3 regions of the Thermopolyspora sp. NPDC052614 genome follow, and region 3 is predicted to be linked to each of the others. Evidence: riboswitches for the same ligand, from Rfam matches in the RefSeq annotation. Region 3 holds a riboswitch; each other region holds the start of a gene.

Region 1 (6,323 bases), on a different contig from region 3:
GGTTGGCCAGGTCGATGCCGCCGATGCCGAACCACGGACGGTCCGTCGGCAGGGACGCGGCGTGTTTCACCAGCGGCGGCCCGGGGGCGGGACGCCCGGGTTTGGTGGGCGTCGGCCAGATCGGCCCGCAGCAGAAGTAATCGACGCCCTCCCGCGTCGAGGCGTCCGTCGCCTCGGCCGCCGAATGGGTGGACAAACCGATCATCGTCTCGGGGCCGACAATGCGCCGGGCGACGTCCACCGGCAGGTCGCCCTGGCCGAGGTGCAGGACGTCGGATCCGGCGGCGTAGGCCACGTCCGCGCGATCGTTGACCGCCAGCAGCGCGCCGTGCCGGTCGCAGGCCGCGCGGAACAGCTCAAGGAGCTCCAGCTCCTCACGGGCCTCCAGGCCCTTCTCACGAAGCTGGACGATGTCGACGCCGTTCGCCAGCACCGCGTCGAGGAACCGCGCCAGGTCCCCCTCGCGACGCCGGGCCCCGGTGCACAGGTACAGCCGAGCGTCAGAAAGCGAGCGCCTGGGCACGCCGCTTCACTTCGGTGTGCCGACCCGCCCTGATCGCGTCGACCGGCGCTCCGGGCAGGGAGTCGTCGGCGGTGAACAGCCAGCGCAGCGACTCGACCTCGTCGTAGCCGGCGTCGGCCAGCACGGTGAGCGTGCCGGGAAGGCCCTTCAGGATGTCACCGTTCCGGATGAAGACCGCCGGGACCTGCGGCTCTCCGCCTTCACGCCGGACCCCGATCAGCTTCCTGTCCCTCAGGAGCTGCTTGGCGCGCCCGATGCTGATACCGAGACGCGTGGCCACTTCCGACAGGGGGAGCCACTCGCCGATGAGCTGGTCCGTCTCCCGGTCGATCTGTACAACAGAAAGCGTCACGCAACCACAATTACCACGGCCGACCGCTTGTCAAACACCCCCGGCATGGTGCGAGAACGCGCGGCGCAAAGGTTTTACCATGCGCGGATAAAAACGCCGATGGGACCATGAATCGCCCCCGGACATCTCGCCCGTACGGCACCCGTTACCCGCGATGGGTGACGTATCAGCCAGCCCACCAGCAACACGGGACAAAGTGTCCGCACGACGGCGACGGTCGCGACGTACGCCGACGCAGCGCCGCTCCCGGCCCGCCCGCCCTTCTCCACACCGTCGAAAGACGCCACCGGCAGTAACGCCGACGACGCCGACGACGACGGCGACGACGGCGACGACGGCGCTCGCGGCGGCGCGACCGGGCGGCATCCGGGCGGCCTCGGCGATCAGGCCGCAAGCAACGCGGAACCCATCACCGAAGCCCACGGCCCTTCCGACCGGCCGCCGACGGCGACGAACCACGTCGGCCCGTCCGGCCCGCGTCCCCGATGCCCGCTCGGCGAAGATCAGCTCAGGACGCAGTCGCGCAGCGTGGTGTCGGGATCGGAGAGCCGGTCCGGATCGACGCGGTGGCGGGCCTCGATGATGCGGCGGCCTTGGACCAGGTCGCGGGGCCGGTCCACGGTGAGGATCGCGGTGAGGACCTCGTCGCCGGGCGGGCCCGCGAGCCAGCAGACGGCCCACTTGGCGTCGGCGGAGGGCTCGCCGCGCGGCAGCATGCGCGCGCCGACGTGGTGGCCGACGTACTGGACCATGCGGCCGAACTGCTCGGACCAGAAGTACGGCACCGGGTCGTAGACCGCGTCCTCGCCGAGCAGGGTGGCCACGGCCGTGTCGGGCGCGCCGAGGGCGGTGTCCCAGTGCTCGACCCGCATCCGGGTGGAGAAGCGCCGGGACCACCAGGCGGCGCAGTCGCCCGCCGCCACCACGCCGGGCAGGGTGGTGCGCAGGTGGGCGTCGGTCAGGACGCCGTCGCCCAGTTCCACGCCGGACCCGCGCAGCCAATCGATCGCGGGCCGTACCCCGACGCCGCTCACCACCACGTCGGCCTCGACGAACGAGCCGTCGGCGAGCGTGACGCCGCCCTCGTCCACGGAGGCGACCTTCGCCTCGAGCAGCAGCTTGATGTCGGCCTCGGCGTACCAGGGGGTGGTGTAGGCCCCGACGGTCGGTCCGAGGGCCGCCGCCAGCGGCGTCGAGGCGGCCTCGATCACGGTCACCTCGCAGCCCTTCTTGCGGGCGGCGGTGGCGACCTCGGCCCCGATCCAGCCCGCGCCCACGACGGCGACCCTGGTCCGCGGGCCGAGCAGGGCGCGCAGGGCCAGCGCGTCGTCGATGGTCCGCAGCACGTGTTGCGGGCCGCCGCCGGGCAGGCGGATCGGCTTCGCGCCGGTGGCGATCACGAGGCCGTCGTAACGCACCTCGCCCGAGGACGTGATGAGCACGCCCTCACGCAGCCCGGTCGCGACGACGCCGGGACGCACTTCGACGCCGACGGCGTCGAAGTCGGAGTCGACGGTGGTGCTGTCGACCTCGCCGAGCAGGACCGCCTTGGACAGCGGCGGCCGGTCGTAGGGACGATGGGGCTCCTCGCCGATCAGCGTGATCGTGCCGCCGAATCCGCGAGCCCGCAAGGCCTCGACACTTCGTAAGCCGGCCAGGCCGGCACCCACCACAACGACATGATTCACACGCCGACCATAGACGGGGATCCCGGTACACGCTAACCGCGATTGGGTAACGGATCCTCTCACTGTGCCACAAATCGGGTGATGAGGACGCCCACATCCGCACGAATCGTCGGCTGAACGACCGCTCCGCCCCGACCGCGCCGTTCCCGGCCCTTCCCGCCCTTCCTCCTCCGGCGCCCGTGCCGCCGTGACGCCCGTCGCCCCCGCACGTCGCCCCCGCACGTCGCCCCCGCACGTCGCCCCCGCACGTCGCGCCCGCACGTCGCGCCCGGCGACACGCCCTCTCCGGCCTCCGCGGGCGAGCCTCACGGGGACGTCGGAGCCCAAAACGCCGTCCCGAACGGCATCCCGGCCAGGCCGTTTCGCCCAGCCCATGCTCACCTCTCGTGCCGGGACGGCGTCGCCGAACGCCGCATGTCTCCGGGCTGAAACCCGCCGAGGTGAAAATTTCAGCTCGGCGAAGCCCCCGTTCCCAAGGGGCGGGCGGCCGGGAATAGGCTGAGAGCGGAACAAACGCGCGGGAGCCCGGCGAATCGGGCTGAGAGGAGGGCGTGCGGCCCTCGACCGCAGGAACCTGATCCGGGTCATACCGGCGAAGGGAGCGGATACCTGAATGAGTGACATCGGCAACGGTTCCGCGCCGGACGTGCTCGTCGTCGGCGGCGGGATCATCGGCCTCTCCGTCGCCTGGCGGGCGGTGCGGGACGGGCTCACGGTGGCGGTGGTGGATCCCTCGCCCGGCTCGGGGGCGTCCCACGCGGCGGCGGGCATGCTGGCGCCGGTCAGCGAGGTGACCTATACCGACGAGCCGCTGCTGCGGATCGGCCTGGAATCCCTGGCGCGGTGGCCGGCGTTCGCGGCCGAACTCGCCGACGCCTCCGGAATCGACCCCGACCACCGCACGGACGGCACGCTCGACGTCGCCTTCAACGCCGACGACATGGCGGCGCTCGACGCGCTGGGCGCCTTCATGGGCGAGCTCGGGCTCCCGGTCACGCGGCTCACGGGGCGGGAGTGCCGCCGTCTGGAGCCGATGCTCGCGCCGGCCGTACGGGGTGGGCTGCTCGCCGAGGGCGACGCCTGGGTGGACCCGCGACGGGTCACGGCGGCGCTGCTCGCGGTGCTGGACGCCGCGGGAGTGCCGCTGCACCGGGAGCGCGTCACCGGCTTCGTGCTGACCGGTCCGGCCGAGGACCCGACCGGCTGCCGGGGAGTGCGGCTCGCCTCCGGGCGGACCCTGCCCGCCGGTCGGGTGGTGCTCGCCGCGGGGGCCTGGTCGGGCTTCGTGGACGGCCTGCCGCCGGGGATCCTGCCGCCGGTGCGCCCGGTGAAGGGGCAGATCATGCGGCTGAGGTCGCCGCGCCCGCTGCTCACCCGGTGCGTCCGGGGCGTCGTGTACGGCTCGCCCGCGTACCTGGTGCCGCGCGGCGACGGCGAGGTGGTGCTGGGCGCGACCCAGGAGGAGATGGGCTTCGACGAGCGGGTGACCGCGGGCGGCATGTGGGAGCTGCTGCGGGACGCGCGGGAGCTGGTTCCGGGCGTCACCGAGCTTGAGCTGGTGGACGTGGTCGCCCGGCTCCGGCCGGGCACCCCCGACAACCTTCCGATGATCGGCCCCACCGCCGTCGACGGGCTGGTGCTGGCCACCGGTCACCATCGCGGCGGCGTGCTGCTCGCCCCGCTCACCGCCGACACCGCCCTGGCCGAGGACCGTTCCGCCGTGGCGGCCTGCTCGCCGCTGCGTTTCGCGGGCACGGCGTACGGGGGCGGGCACACCGCCGAGATCCACGATCGCGAGGACCGGACGGCGGGCGCTCCCGAAGGGCGCGACGCGCACGTCGCCGCCGGGGATGCGCACGGCTCCGTGCCCGGCCGGGAGCCGCACGATCGGCAGGGAGTGACGAGCGGTCCCGACTAGCGAGCCAAGCGGACAGGCCGGGCCGGACGGGTCGGGCCGGACGGTCGGGCAGGACGGGTCGGACCGGACAGGCCGGACTGAACGCGGCGAGCCCCACGGCCGGGCGGAATGGAACGGGCCGAACTCCACGGCCGGGCGGGAGCGGTACGCCGGACCGGGCGGGTCATCTCGGCGGCCGGAAGGAGCGGGCCGATTGAGCGGGACGGGTGCGCGATTCGAACGCAGGGGACGGGCAGGGGCCCGTCGTCGACAGGGCACGGACGGGTACGGAGCCAGATGCGAATCATGATCAATGGGAAGGTCGCGGAGTTGCCCGAGGGCACCACGGTGGCGCAGGCGGTGCGGGCGCTGACCGGGATGACGACCGGCGTCGCGGTCGCGGTGAACGACGAGGTGGTGGCGCGCGGGGCCTGGGAGACGACGCCGCTGGCCGAGGCCGACCGCGTCGAGGTGCTGACGGCGGTGCAAGGTGGATGAGCTGATCATCGGCGGCGAGAAGTTCTCCTCCCGCCTCATCATGGGCACGGGCGGCGCGCCGTCGCTGGAGGTGCTTGAGCAGGCGCTTGAGGCGTCCGGCACGGAGCTGACGACGGTGGCGATGCGCCGCCTGGACCCGTCGGCGCACGGCTCGGTGCTGGACCTGCTGCGGCGGCGCGGCATCAAGGTGCTCCCGAACACGGCCGGGTGCTTCACCGCGGGCGAGGCCGTGCTGACGGCCCGGCTCGCCCGCGAGGCGCTGGACACCGCCTGGGTGAAGCTTGAGGTGATCAACGACGAGCGCACGCTGCTGCCCGACCCGATCGAGACCTTCGACGCCGCCGAGCGTTTGGTCGCCGACGGGTTCACGGTGCTGCCGTACATCGGGGACGACCCGGCGCTGGCCCGCCGGCTCGAACAGGTCGGCTGCGCCGCCGTCATGCCCCTGGGCTCCCCGATCGGCTCCGGCCTGGGCATTCGCAACCCGCACAACATCGAGCTCATCGTCGAGGCGGCTGGCGTGCCGGTGATCCTGGACGCCGGGATCGGCACGGCCAGCGACGCCGCCCTGGCGATGGAGCTCGGCTGCGACGCGGTCCTGCTGGCGAGCGCCGTCACCCGGGCGCGGCAGCCCGCCCTGATGGCCGCGGCCATGCGCGACGCGGTGATCGCGGGCCGGGCCGCCCGCCTGGCCGGCCGCATTCCCAAACGCCACCACGCCCAGGCATCCTCGCCCACCACGCCCTGAACGAGGGGCCGCGGGCGAGGAGACGGGCGGGGAGACGGGCGGGGAGGTGCGTCCGCCATGAAGGGGTAGGGTAACGGGCACGTATCCGCATCGGTTTCGGGCGTCGGCACGTGCCGGGACGCAAAGCCGCCGTAAACTCCCCACGTGGACACGACGCTTGCGGACCCTCTGGTGGGACGGCTCCTGGACGGGCGCTATCGCGTCGACTCCAGGATCGCCCGGGGTGGCATGGCCTCGGTGTACCTCGCCATGGACGTCCGGCTGGACCGCACCGTCGCCGTGAAAGTGATGCACCGCTCGCTCGCCGAGGACCCCGCCTTCGTCCGCCGTTTCATCGGCGAGGCCAAGTCGGTGGCCAGCCTGTCGCACCCCAATGTGGTGGCCGTCTTCGACCAGGGCACCGATGGTGAGCACGTCTACCTGTCGATGGAGTACGTGCCGGGGCGCACCCTGCGGGACGTGCTGCGCGAGCGGGGGCGGCTGCCCGCCAGGGAGGCGCTGGAGATCATGATTGCGGTGCTGGCGGCGCTCGGCGCGGCGCACCGGGCCGGGTTCGTGCACCGGGACGTCAAGCCGGAGAACGTGCTGCTCGCCAACGACGGCCGGGTCAAGGTCGT
Region 2 (6,323 bases), on a different contig from region 3:
GGCAGGCCGCGCAAGGGCGACAGCCCCGTTCGGCCGCTGCGGGCCACGGGCGGGGGCGGCGGTCCGTCCTGGCCCGGCGGCGGGTCCGGCAGCGGGACCGGCGGGACGCGGGCGCCGCGCCGGTGGGGGCGGATCATTCTCGGGTCGGTGGCCGTGCTGGTCGTGCTGCTGCTGGTCGCGGGCGTGGGGCTGTTCCTCTGGGTCAACTCCCGCATCAAGGGCATCGAGGTGCTGGAGGACTACGAGGGCCGGCCGGCCGAGACGCCGGGGCAGGACTGGCTGCTCGTCGGCTCCGACAGCCGGGCCGGGCTGAGCGCCGCCCAGCGCAGGAAGCTCGCCACCGGGCGGGCGGCCGGCAAGCGCACCGACACGATGATGCTGCTGCACATTCCGGACAACGGGGGGCGGCCGACGCTGGTGAGCCTGCCGCGTGACTCGCTGGTTCCGATCGAGGGGCACGGCAGCGACAAGCTGAACGCGGCCTACTCGTTCGATGACGGCGGTCCCAAGCTGCTGACCAGGACCGTGGAGAAGATCACCGGCATCCGGATCGACCACTACATGGAGATCGGTTTCGGCGGGTTCGTCGGCATCGTGGACGCGGTCGGCGGCGTGAACATCTGCGTGAAGCAGAACATCCGGGACCCGAAGGCCGGGATCAACCTGAAGAAGGGCTGCCAGGAGCTGGACGGCGGGACCGCGCTCGGCTACGTGCGCACCCGCGCCACCGGCGCCATTCCCGACTTCGAGCGCACCCAGCGGCAGCGGCAGTTCTTCTCCGCCGTGGTGAAGAAGGCGGCGAGCCCCGGCGTGCTGCTCAACCCGTTCCAGGCGATTCCGCTGGCCGCGGCCGCCACCGACTCGGTCAGCGTCGACAACGGCACCGGCACCTTCGACCTGCTGTCGCTGGGCCTGGCCATGAGCAACGACCCGGTCACCACGGTCGTGCCGGTGGGCTCGTTCCCCACCATCAACGGCGTCAACTACGCCAAGTGGGACTCGGCCAAGGCCACCAAGCTCTTCGACGCGCTCGCCGCGGACAAGCAGGTGCCCAAGGACGCCCTCGCCAAGTGAGGTCCGGCGGCGCCGGATGACTGTTTCGCCCCGCTCGTGGCGTACGCCGTGAGCGGGGCGAGCCGTGTCCAGGGGCGGACATCGGGTCCGTGCGCCGTAAGGGTTCTGTAAGCCGGATCCCGGATGTCTACAAGTGGGGTGCGGTGCTCTTGTAGGTGACATCACGACCGCCGCGCCGCCGGGAGGTTGCGCCGGCTGCCGGGCGCGGTCGACAGGCACCTATACGCAGGAAGGGAGGGCGGCGTCGATTCCGCGCCGCGCGACATCATGAACTTCAAGGTCCTAGCTCGCAGCCCCATCACCTGGGCGGCCATGGTAGTGATCGCGGCCATCATCGGTGTCGTCCTCTATCTGTTCCAGCCCTGGCGGCTCTTCACCACGGTCGAGGTCAACGAGGCCGAGCCGGGCGTGACCGCGCCGGCCAAGGTGGGCGGGAACGGCGAGGTGGCGTCCGGCGAGAACGACGGCGCGGACGCCAAGCCGGCCAAGAAGACCAAGGAGCTCGCCTCCGGCGCCTTCGTCTCGCACGAGCACTCCACGACGGGCAAGGCCCGGGTGCTTGAGCTGGCCGACGGCAGCCGGGTGCTGCGCATCGAGAACCTCGACACCTCCGACGGGCCCGACCTGCGGGTGTGGCTGAGCGACCAGCCGGTCAAGGAGGGCGCCGCGGGCTGGTTCGTGTTCGACGACGGCAAGTGGCTGGAGCTGGGTCGGCTCAAGGGCAACAAGGGCAACGCCAACTACGCGATTCCGGCTGACGCGGACCTCGACACGCTCAAGAGCGTCACGATCTGGTGCAAGCGCTTCAGCGTCTCCTTCGGCGCGGCGGCGCTCGCCTGAGACGTCGGACCGATACGGCGCCCCTGCCCGCACTGCGGCGTGGGGGCGTCGTGTAGATGGGCGCAATGGTTATCCACAGGCTGTGGATGACTGGTGTGTATCTGTGGGTATCCCTGTGGATAACGTGATCGGGTGCTTGTGACCTGGGACTAAGAGGGGCTTGCGGTGGTCGCCTCGGCGCGGCGGTGGGCGGGCGCGGTTACGGTAGGGATATGCCAGAGCTGCCGGAGGTGGAGTCGCTCGCCGAGTTCCTGCGCGAGCAGGCCGTCGGGCGCACGGTGCTCGCCGTCGAGGTGCCCGCCTTCCAGGCGCTGAAGACGGTCGATCCGCCGGTCACCGCGATCCGCGGCCTCGCCGTGACGTCGGTGGCGCGGTACGGCAAGTTCCTCGATCTGGCCTTCGGCGTGGGCGGGCCGCACTTCGTCACGCATCTGGCCAGGGGCGGGTGGCTGCGCTGGCGGGACGACTTCGCCGGGGTACGGCCGGCGCGGCCGGGCAAGGGGCCGCTGGCGGTGCGGGTGCGGTTCGCGCCCGACGCGGAGGGGCGTTCGCCCGGCTTCGAGCTGACCGAGATGGGCACGCAGAAGCGGCTGGCCGTGTACGTGGTGAACGATCCGCGCGAGGTGCCGGGCGTCGCCACGCTCGGGCCCGATCCGCTCGCCGACGACTTCTCGGTGGAGGCGCTCAAGGGCATCGTGCGCGGCAGCCGTACCCAGATCAAGGGGTTGCTGCGGGATCAGAAGGTCATCGCGGGCATCGGCAACGCCTACTCCGACGAGGTGCTGCACGCGGCGCGGATGTCGCCCTTCAAGATCGCGGGGACGCTCACCGACGAGCAGGTGGCGCGGCTGCACGAGGCGATGGTGACGACGCTGCGCGAGGCGGTGGCGCGCTCGCGCGGGCTGGCGGCCAAGGATCTGAAGTCGGAGAAGAAGAGCGGGCTGCGGGTGCACGGCCGTACTGGGGAGAAATGTCCGGTGTGCGGGGACACGATCAGGGAGGTGTCGTTCGCCGACTCGGCGCTGCAGTACTGCCCGACCTGCCAGACCGGGGGCAAGCCGCTCGCCGACCGGCGGATGTCCCGCCTGCTCAAGTAGGCGCACCCGGGCCCGACCTGGCGGCGCGGGCTGCCAGAATGGCCGGATGAACGTTCCGGAGACCCCTGTTCAGTCCGTGCCCGACGACGCCTACCTGCTCGACGTGCGCGAGCCCGAGGAGTGGACGGCCGGGCACGCGCCGGGCGCGGTGCACATTCCGCTCGGCCAGTTGCCGGCCCGGGTGGCGGAGGTGCCCGCGGATGTGCCGATCTATGTGATCTGCCGGGTCGGCGGGCGGTCGGCGCAGGCGACGGCGTGGCTCAACCATCTCGGGCGCGAGGCGATCAACGTCGGCGGCGGCATGATGTCGTGGGCCTCGGCCGGGAAGGCGATGGTCGCCGAGGGAGGGCACCCCCCTTACGTGGCCTGATCCCGAATGGCATAATCCGGGTAAAAGTTAACAACCGCGGGAGCTCGGGCGGAAACCGGGCTGAGAGGGCGGCTACTTCGCAGGGGAAGTCGTGCCGCCGACCGCCGAACCTGTCCGGATAATGCCGGCGTAGGGAGCGTGTGATGAGGCCTGCCGCCACCAAGGACGAATCTGCCACTTGGGACAAGCGCGACGAAGCACCTCTCACTCTCGATGAAGCACCCCCGCAGACGCTGGGGGTGCTCGACCAGGGCGCCTTCTGGGCGAACCTCGGCGTGAGCCTGCTGGGGTTCTCGGGGGCGCTGTTCCTGCTCAACCCCCTCGGCGACGCGCCGCTGACCTTCACCGCGGCGATGGTCGCGGCCGTGGTCGGCAGCCTGGTGGGCACCGCGATGGTGGGCCTGGCCGCCGTGCCGGGGGCGCAGACCGGGCGGCCGGCGATGGTGCTGCTGCGCGGGCTGTTCGGGGCGAGGCTGTCGTACGTCCCGACGGTGCTCAACATCATCCAGATGCTCGGCTGGGGCGCGTTCGAGCTCTGGGTCATCGCCCAGGGCGCCCAGGCGATCTTCGGGGGCGCGGTGCCGTACGGGGCCTGGGTGATCGCCGCGGGCGTGATCACGACCGCGCTGACCATCAGGCCGCTCGGGGCGATCCGACTGCTGCGCCGGTACGTCACCGCCGGGGTGATCGTGTCGATGGTCTGGCTCACCGTCGCGCTGGTCCGCGAGGGGCCCGCGCTGAGCGGCGGCTCCTGGGAGGCGTTCGCGCCCGCCATGGACTATGTGATCGCGCTGTCGGTGTCGTGGGTGCCGGTCGCGGCCGACTACGCGCGGCATTCCCGGTCGGGCCGGGCGGCGTTCGCCGGCGTGGTCGGCGGCTACACGATCGCGCAGGTCGCCTGCCTCGCGCTGGGCATCATCGCGCTCGCGCTGGTCGCCAACGACGACACGCGGGTGTGGAGCGCGTTCGTGGCGGCGCCGCTCGGCGCGCTGTTCTTCGGCATCCTGGTGCTGCGCGAGACCGACCAGTCCTTCGCCAACGTGTACTCCACGGCGATGTCGCTGCAGAACCTGCTGCCGCGGGTGGACCGGCGAATCTTCTCGGTCGCGATCGGCGTGCTCACCACCGTGACCGCACTGGTGCTGGACGTCAACTCCTACGGCGCCTTCCTGGCCGTGATCGGCGCGGTCTTCGTGCCGATGTTCGCCGTGCTCGTCGTGGACTACTTCGTCCTCGGCGGCGGCGCACGCTGGAACACCGCCGAGGACGCCCCGTCGCGCCTGCTCATGGTGCTTCCATGGCTGCTCGGCTTCGCCACCTGGTGGATGCTCGCGGCCCTGCCCGAGGTGTCCTGGTGGAAGGCGCTGTGGACCGCCGTGCGCGAGGCGATCGGGTTCACCCCGGCGCCGTGGATGAGCGCCGCGGTCGGCGCGTTCCTGGTGGCGTCCCTGGTCACCCTCCTGGTGGGCCTGCCGGCCCGCCGCCGTTCCGGGTCCGTGCGGTCCGAGCGCGGCTGACTCCGGGCGATCAGTCGGCCGATCAGCCGGCCCATTAGCCGACGTCGATGCCCTCCAGGGCCAGCAGGCGGCGCTTGGCCTCGACGCCGCCCGCGTAATTGCCGGGCTTGCCCTCCGCCTCGATCGCGCGGTGGCAGGGCACGATCAGGCACACCGGGTTGGCCACCAGCGCGTTGCCCACCGCCCGCAGCGCCTGGGGCCGCCCGATGCGGGCGGCCAGCTCCCGGTGGGTGGTCACGGTCCCGTACGGCACCGCGAGCATCATCTGCAACACGGTACGCGCGAACGGCGTGGCCAGCCGCAGGTCCACCGAGCCGGTGAACGCGCGCAGCCGTCCCTCGAAGTAGGCGTCAAGCTCGCGGCGCAGCGGGTCGAGCCGCCGCGGATCGGGGCCGATGAACCGGCCGATCTCCCGGCTCACCCGCTCGAAGATCGCGTGCTCGTTCTCGAAGCTGCAGGCCGCGACGCCGCGCGCGGTGACCGCGAGGACCAGCCGGCCGACGGGCGTGTCCGTGGTGCCGAAGGCGATCTCGGGCGGGGTCACGCCGACGTAGCCGGGCGCGGTCACCCGGAGCAGGGCTTCAAGATCTGGTGACGGCATCGCCCACGTCCTCTCCCGCGGCCGGCCCGGGCGCGTGCTCCCACCGCCCCGGCGACCGTCCCACCAGCGTATCGGAGCGGTCTCAGCCCAGGAAAAGCGGCAAGATCAAGGCAGGAGAACGGGCACGATGGGGACGTGGGTGACGAGAGGGTCGAGAGCGCCGACGACGGCATCGCGCGTGCCGTGGTCGCCAGTTCGGCCAACGCGATCGTCGCGGTCGATCGTGATCTGGTGGTGCTGGTCTGGAATCCGGCGGCCGAGCGCATGTTCGGGTGGGCCGCCGAGGAGCTGATGGGGCGGCGGGCGCCGATCGTCCCCGGCGATCTCCTGGCCGAGCAGAACGGGGTGCTGGAACGCGTGCGCACGGGCGGGCGGGTGTCGCTGCGCACCAAGCGCCTGCGCCACGACGGCTCGCTGATCGACGTCGTCGCCGACATCAGCGCGCTGCGCTCGGACGCCGGGGCGCTGCTCGGCTACACCTTCGTCTACCACCTGGTCGAGGAGGACGAGACCGCCCGCGACCACTACGCCCGCCGGGACCGCCTGGTGCGGCGGCTCACCGACGTGGTCGGGGACATCAACGCCGAGCTGGAGCTCCCGGCGGTGCTCGACCGCATCGCGGCGAGCCTCACCGAGCTGACCGGTGCGGACGCGGGCTGCTTCGTGCTGATCGAGGACGAGCGGCTGAAGCTGGTGAGCTCGCACCGGCTGCCCGAGTCGATGCGCGGCGTCACCGGCGACCTGCACACCAGCCTCGTCGGCAAGCTGCTGCGCACCGGCAAGACCGTGCTGCTGGAGAACGGCGACCCCGCCGGGCTCGACGA
Region 3 (6,323 bases):
GTCCTGGCCTTCCATGGACCCATATGGGAGACCCCGACAACGTCAACATGGCATATCGAAGCGTCGCATCCCATATTTGGACGGCCCAGCACAAGACGGAGTTGACGCTTCCGGTCAAGCGGGACAAAATAATCCCAGGCCATTGGGCGGTAAGCAGCGAACCCCTCACGCGCCTGGTCAACGGGACCTGGAAAAGGAAGAATAACGAAAAAAGTCGCAAGCGGTGTAGGCAGCTATTCGCAGACTATGATCGAAGGGATGCAGAACTAGGGAAGGGTAAACTCCACAAGGTCTATGAATGTGACGAGTTCCCGTTCCAGTCGACCATGCAAGGCACTTGGGTTAGTGTAGAGCGGGTGAACAGCCCCGACGCTTACGCTTGGTCGATTAGACCTGTATGGCATAAGCGCAACACCGAAGACGGGATTAGGCTCGGCGTCTTCTACGGAACCCAGAGGATCCTAGGAGAGGACGGCAATCGCCGGAATATCACTTATGATCAATACTGGGTAGAGGCGCATGTGCCTGGACAGAATCCGCACTAGTATCTGAGCGGCGTCAGAAGCAATGCCCCCCAGGCTTCGCAGATCAGCCCGTGATCCTGGGGGGCCTCCTGAACAGACGGAAGGTCAATCAGACTATGTTGGATGAGGTCGTCGCTCATTACACTGAGCTGCTGGACCACCTCGGCGAGGATATGGCGTACACGGTGACGATTCCCGACTCCGGGATCCTCGCCATCGATGAGGCCGTACGTCGGATGGGGTTCGGCACCGTCGAACTGCGAGGCCCTAGTGAGCCACACAGCGGTGCCGACCTTTCCCTGTACCAGGTTGGTGCGGGCATCGTCACCTTGAATTGGTCCTTCCCTCTGCCTGAACACAAGCAGGTGACCGACAGACTCGGCGGCGAAGGCTTTCGCCACTGGTATGTGGCCTTCGATATCAATGGCGGCACCACCATGTACGTCCGGTATGGGAACACCGAAGGGAACCTCGAACACCCCGAACCGCTCGACCTGCCCTTCACACCCTGGACGGACCTCCTCGGCCCTTTGGCCGGCTACGCCGACCTCCTCACGAGTGCATATGACAGCGAGGAGGGGGAGGCCACGGTGGACATCGTAGCGGCCTGCCTGACCGTGGTGGAACTGGAAAGCGGCATCCGACTCGATGAGGAATTGATGCACGGTCCACACTCAGTACTGCCGATGCCGACTCCGGAATTCGATTAGTTCCCTTGCCCCGCCGCTGCGAGCCGCTCACCGACGGCTGGAAGATACGCCGGCGGCGCGCGGTGGCCGAGCAGACCGCTTCGGCCTGGTTGGACTGGACCGCGACCAGATTCACTTCGATGGGCCAAGGCGGATTGTCGCCCCCGACCGCACCCTTACCGTCGAGGAGACCACGGCCGCCCGCGACGCCGCCGTCGCCCTGGCCACCACCCGCCTCGGAGCCACCCTCCGCGGCGCCTGACCCATCACGCGGGGCGGCCGACCCTCACCGGCCGGCCGCCCCGCGAGCGGCCGTACCCACCGCCAGACTGTCACCAGGCGACCATCGTCATTTCTCCTCGTCAGTCACGACGAGCAGGTGGGGCCGGGCACGCACTTCCCGCACGAAAGCACGCCCGACTGGACGAGACGCCCGGCCTCCCGCTGAACGGTCAGCCACGGAAGCCCTAGGCGTTCGGCGAGGCCACTGATCGAGTCCTCGGTGTCGGGATGCAGGAGCATCCAGGTGAGGAGTTTCACCTGCGACTCCGAACGGAAGATCGGGAGCAGCGGCGGCGGCATAACCTTCAAAAAACGAAGATTAACCTACACTTATTGAAGAATGCGAGTCTGGCCCGGCTGAAAGGCCAGGTCAGCGTGGCGAACGTGGTCCGGCCTTGGCAGGCGACGCGTCGGCTGCGACGTAACAAGCCGTCTTCGTGCGCGGGCTCTGGGCCGACCCTCGAACCTGGCGCCTGGTCGTGCCCCGGTCGGCGCGCCGCTGTTAGGGTGTGCTGTGACGCGGGGTGCCCGGCATGGCCGGGCTGAGATCAGACCCGTCGAACCTGAACTAGTTAGCACTAGCGGAGGGACGTCACGTGGGAGACGCGGCATTCTGCGACGAGGTGTGGGAACGCGCGGCCAAGCTGGTGCGCGCCATCCACGATCACCCGTTCAACACCGAGTTGGGGGCGGGCACGCTCGACCGCGACCGGTTCGCGTTCTACATCGTCCAGGACGCCCGCTACCTGGTGGCGTTCGCCAAGGCGCTGGCCACGGCGTCGGTGCGGGCGGCGAACCCCGAGGAGGCGGCGTTCTTCGCGCAGGGCGCGCACACGGCGCTGGTGGTGGAGCGGAGCCTGCACGCCGGGTACGTCGAGGAGTTCGGCCTGTCCGCCGAGGACATCGAGGGCATCGCGACCTCGCCGACGTGCCTGGGCTACTCGTCGTTCCTGCAGGCCACCGCGTTGGCCGAGCCGTACCCTGTGCTCGTGGCCGCGCTGCTGCCGTGTTTTTGGGTGTACCAGGACGTGGGCACGGCACTCCTGCAAAGCACCGCCCACATCGAAGATCATCCGTACCGCGCGTGGATCTCCACCTACTCCGACCCGGACTTCGCAGCGTCGGTCGAGCAGGTCAAGAGCATCGCCGACCGTCTCGCCGCGGCTGAAGGCGAGTCACGCGAGGCCATGACGGCGGCGTTCCTCCGGGCCACGGAGTACGAGTGGCTGTTCTGGGACAGCGCGTGGCGCAGGGAGACGTGGCCCACCGCCCGGTGGCTCACCTGACGACGCCTGCCCGCCGAAGCCGCCCGGTCCGCTAATCGTTCCCGTTCACTGCGTGACGGTCCTGGTGATCGAGTCGACGCGGCGGACCCGTCCGTCGGGGGCGAGCCGGGCGAACAGGCAGACCTCGATCCGCACCGTCTTGTCCTTTCTGACCAGGACGGTCATGGTGTAGCGGGCGGCGGCTCGGTCGCCGTCGAGCAGCGTGTCGTGGATCTCGATGTTCAGTTCGCGGACGTTCTTGCGGACCGGTCCGGCGTGGTCGATCAGCCGCTGGCGGTCGAGGGTGATGCCGTCGTTGTGGTATTCGATTTCGGGGGAGTAGTAGCGGTCCAGGATTGTGGCGGCATCCTCCTGGCTGAAGGCCAGCTCGTACGGCATCCGTGTCAGAAAGGCGTGGAAGTCGGGCATTAGATCACCTCAAATGTGCTCATACGGCCATGTCCTCGTGTTCGTTGGTCGCGGCAGTGCGACATGACGTCCTCAGCGAGGTGCGGGCCGTGCGACGACGGCGGCGATGACGATGAGCGCGAAGGCGGCCAGCGCGGTCAGGGTGCGCAGGGCGTGAAACAGCTCCCATCGCTGGAAGAGTTCGGCGTAGTCGGCCGGGGCCGAGTCGGCGGCCCATTCCCGGAACCGGGGGTGCAGCGGGACGTTGCCGAACAGGGTGATCAGCAGCGAGGTCAGCACCAGCGCGCCGGCGGCGAGCGACGGCAGGCGCGGGCGGCGGGCGATCGCCAGGCCGAAGGTGGTGAGGATGGCCAGCGCCATCGCACCCTGCATGATCGGTGCGTTGACGTTCATCAGCGTGGTGTGGAAGGTCAGGCGCACATCCGTCGGGACGGCCCGGAACGTGGGGACCACATTGGCCGCGCCGTACCCGAACGCGCCCGCGAGCAGCCCGGTGGCCAGCAGCGCCGCCCCCTGGATAGATCTGACTGGGAGTCTCATGACGCAATCGTCGTCCGGTCGGCGGTCTCGGGCGTCCCGCGCGGGGAGTGAGCTGTCGCTACCCCACCAGAAGCAGCGGCGGCCGGTCTACGCCGCCGGGAGTAGTCCGCGATACGGCCCCGGAGGGATGAGCGCCGATTCACGTCGTAGTGTGCGGGAACGCGGTTCGATCCGAGGGGGCCGCGGGAGCCTGCCCGACGCCGTGCTCGCCGTGCTCCTCGCGGCGGTGCTCGGCGTGGGCTCGCCGTCGGCGCGTCGTCGGCGCACCGCGCTGCGCCACGGCCGTGCGCTCGCCACAGGCCGGAATCCCCGGCGGCCCACCGCGTTCACTCGCCCGGCGCGTGTTTCCGGAGGAAGTCCCTCGCTACGGCTTGTGCCCGAGACCCTTCCGGACTCAGCCAGAAGCCCAGGTGATCCTCGTGTTCCATCCGGTATCGTTCCGCGCCGGGTATCCGCTGGGCCGCGAACTCGTGATGGTCGAAAGTCACATCACCGTCCTGCGTGCCGTGAATCAGCAGGGTCGGTGCCATGATCCGCTCCAGCGGCAGGCCGCCGCGCCGAGCCTGCGCCGCGTCGTTGTCCGTGCCCGGCCAGCGCCGCTGGTAGGGAAACGTGGTCGCGAACATCGCCTCGAAGAGCGCCCGCACGTGCGGGGTGTTCATGATGTACGCGACGCGCCTCGCCCGCTGTTCCTCGGTGAAGGTGCTGGTCTCGTCCAACGTCCCGGCGACCACGCTCTCGAATGAGAGCCTCGCCGTCAGCAGGGCGAGCTTCTGACCGACGACGTTCAGGAACGTTCTGCGCGCCGGCGAGCTCGTCTCACCGGGCTGCGGTTTGCTCACGCCGCCGATGGAGACCAGTCCCCAGATCCGGTCCGGATGACGTGCGGCGAAGGTGTAGGCGACGGGGGCTCCCGCCGAGACCGCAAGGACCCCGACCCGCTCGATGCCGAGTTCGTCCAGCAGCGCGGCGAGCAGGTCCGCCTGCTCCTCGTTGGTACGGCCGCTTTCCAGCGGCGTGCCGAGGTAGCCCGGCCGCGAGGGGCTAAGGATGCGGAACGAGTCCCCGCGCAGCCAGTCGGCGAACAGCCGTCCCTGATCGGCTCCGCCCAGCCCTGCGTGGACCGACAGCAGCACGGGGCCCTTCGCGCCGTACAGGTCGTACTCGATAGGACCGAGCCGGGTCACGGCCGTCCGCAGATCGATCCGCACCCCATCGAGGATCTCCCGGCGTGGATCGTCGTCGATGCCACCGTCCCAAACGAGAAGCCCCGCGAGCACCGCGACCGGTATCCCGACCAGCACGGCCAGCGTAATAGAAATGATCTTGACGATTCTTCGCTTCCACACGGTTCCTGCACCCCTTCGGCCGCCACTCGTACCCGAATCGTCATCCGGCCCGGCCGCTTCAGGCGTCCTGCAGAGGAAGGCTTCGTTCGTACGGCACCGGGATCACAATCTGGTGGGCTACTCCCGGGGAGGTAACTCCTGACGAGCTCTCCGGTCCCGCGAGGCCGCGCAGGCGGTCGCCGTCCGTTGCCCAAGGGCTTTGGGCACTGCCCGGCCCGTGGCCACCGACAGGCCGGGGAGCGGTGTCCGTGGCGGGCACGCGAGCTACTGGCGCTTGACTCGTATCGGTACAAACAGGAGGTGGCAGCCGGATTTCATGCGGGGAAACGATCTCGCAGGGTCAGGAAAAAGCTCAGCGGCTCCTCCTCGTCGTTGCCAGACGCATCGTCGATCGGCGAAGAAGGGCCAATTGATGGAGGGCTATTCCGACCGCCAAAGACGCTATTCTAGCTGGCCCTGAGTATTCCTTATGCCTTATCCGTCGGTCGTGCATAAGCTCCTGGCTCTGGAACTCGAATCGCCTTCAGGGCTTCGCGCCATTCGTTGGCAGCGGCGGATTTCTGGCCAATTAGAGCGGTAAACTGGTGGGCGCGTATCACCACGGGGAGAGCCGGAACGTCTCGACACTCGATTGCAATCGCTGCCAGGCGGCATGCCTCTTCGATCTCACCCGCCTTCGCCAACGCGCTGGCGTATGCGAGACGTGTCAAGGCTGGATCGGTTGTTGTGGTCGGTTCGAAGGCCGCCAGTGCGCGAGCTGCTGCCTCTCCTGCCCCCTCGACATCCCCAAGATCTGCACGCGCACGGGTCTCATAAAACGCCTGCTTTCTGGGCAGGAACGAAAAGATGCTTGGTGCGAGGCTCTCGGGAGCGCAACGTGCCAGAGTGTTTTGTGCCGCGTTGTTCGCCCGTTCGAATTCGCTGCGGTTATCAAGGACCGCATGTGCCATGGCGGCGAACCCCCACATCCAAGCAATAGAGGGGGTGGCTTTAGTCGCCTGTTCCAAGCGCGGTGTGACGTGTGCGAGGACGCTCAGCGGATCGTTGGAGTAGGTCGGGAAGTAGGCGCAGGCCGCGTAGGCGTGATCGGCGAAGTTACGATCTCCGGCCTCTTCGGCTGCCTGGAGGGAGGTTCTCCACCAGCGGCGGGCCAGTTCGGGCTGGTGGAGATAGAAAAGATGCTCGGCGACCGTGAAGGACATCCGCGCCGCGACCCGTGCCAGGCGTTGCTGAACAGCGGTGGGC

What was found. Region 3 has a riboswitch for thiamine pyrophosphate ahead of tenA (thiaminase II). Riboswitches for the same ligand answer to the same signal wherever they lie in the genome.
Region 1: linked by a shared signal. The riboswitch ahead of thiO (glycine oxidase ThiO) and the one ahead of tenA (thiaminase II) in region 3 are both predicted to bind thiamine pyrophosphate.
Region 2: linked by a shared signal. The riboswitch ahead of AB0K60_RS32590 (cytosine permease) and the one ahead of tenA (thiaminase II) in region 3 are both predicted to bind thiamine pyrophosphate.

Annotation. Positions count from the first base shown of each region.
Region 1 is NZ_JBFATZ010000004.1:55,999-62,321, forward strand. Features, by position in the region: gene thiE (thiamine phosphate synthase) at 1-523, opposite strand, end outside; gene AB0K60_RS09865 (Rv2175c family DNA-binding protein) at 501-875, opposite strand; gene AB0K60_RS09870 (FAD-dependent oxidoreductase) at 1,379-2,563, opposite strand; TPP riboswitch at 3,071-3,181, shown strand; gene thiO (glycine oxidase ThiO) at 3,177-4,481, shown strand; gene thiS (sulfur carrier protein ThiS) at 4,758-4,958, shown strand; gene AB0K60_RS09885 (thiazole synthase) at 4,951-5,706, shown strand; gene pknB (Stk1 family PASTA domain-containing Ser/Thr kinase) at 5,851-6,323, shown strand, end outside.
Region 2 is NZ_JBFATZ010000023.1:47,036-53,358, forward strand. Features, by position in the region: gene AB0K60_RS32570 (LCP family protein) at 1-1,074, shown strand, start outside; gene AB0K60_RS32575 (DM13 domain-containing protein) at 1,387-1,914, shown strand; gene AB0K60_RS32580 (DNA-formamidopyrimidine glycosylase family protein) at 2,127-3,011, shown strand; gene AB0K60_RS32585 (rhodanese-like domain-containing protein) at 3,058-3,381, shown strand; TPP riboswitch at 3,408-3,534, shown strand; gene AB0K60_RS32590 (cytosine permease) at 3,525-4,898, shown strand; gene AB0K60_RS32595 (methylated-DNA--[protein]-cysteine S-methyltransferase) at 4,933-5,499, opposite strand; gene AB0K60_RS32600 (PAS domain S-box protein) at 5,635-6,323, shown strand, end outside.
Region 3 is NZ_JBFATZ010000022.1:72,641-78,963, forward strand. Features, by position in the region: gene AB0K60_RS32135 (LamG-like jellyroll fold domain-containing protein) at 1-545, shown strand, start outside; gene AB0K60_RS32140 (hypothetical protein) at 641-1,234, shown strand; gene AB0K60_RS32145 (hypothetical protein) at 1,580-1,804, opposite strand; TPP riboswitch at 2,006-2,102, shown strand; gene tenA (thiaminase II) at 2,092-2,781, shown strand; gene AB0K60_RS32155 (nuclear transport factor 2 family protein) at 2,827-3,189, opposite strand; gene AB0K60_RS32160 (DUF1772 domain-containing protein) at 3,262-3,729, opposite strand; gene AB0K60_RS32165 (alpha/beta hydrolase) at 4,056-5,078, opposite strand; gene AB0K60_RS32170 (hypothetical protein) at 5,546-6,323, opposite strand, start outside.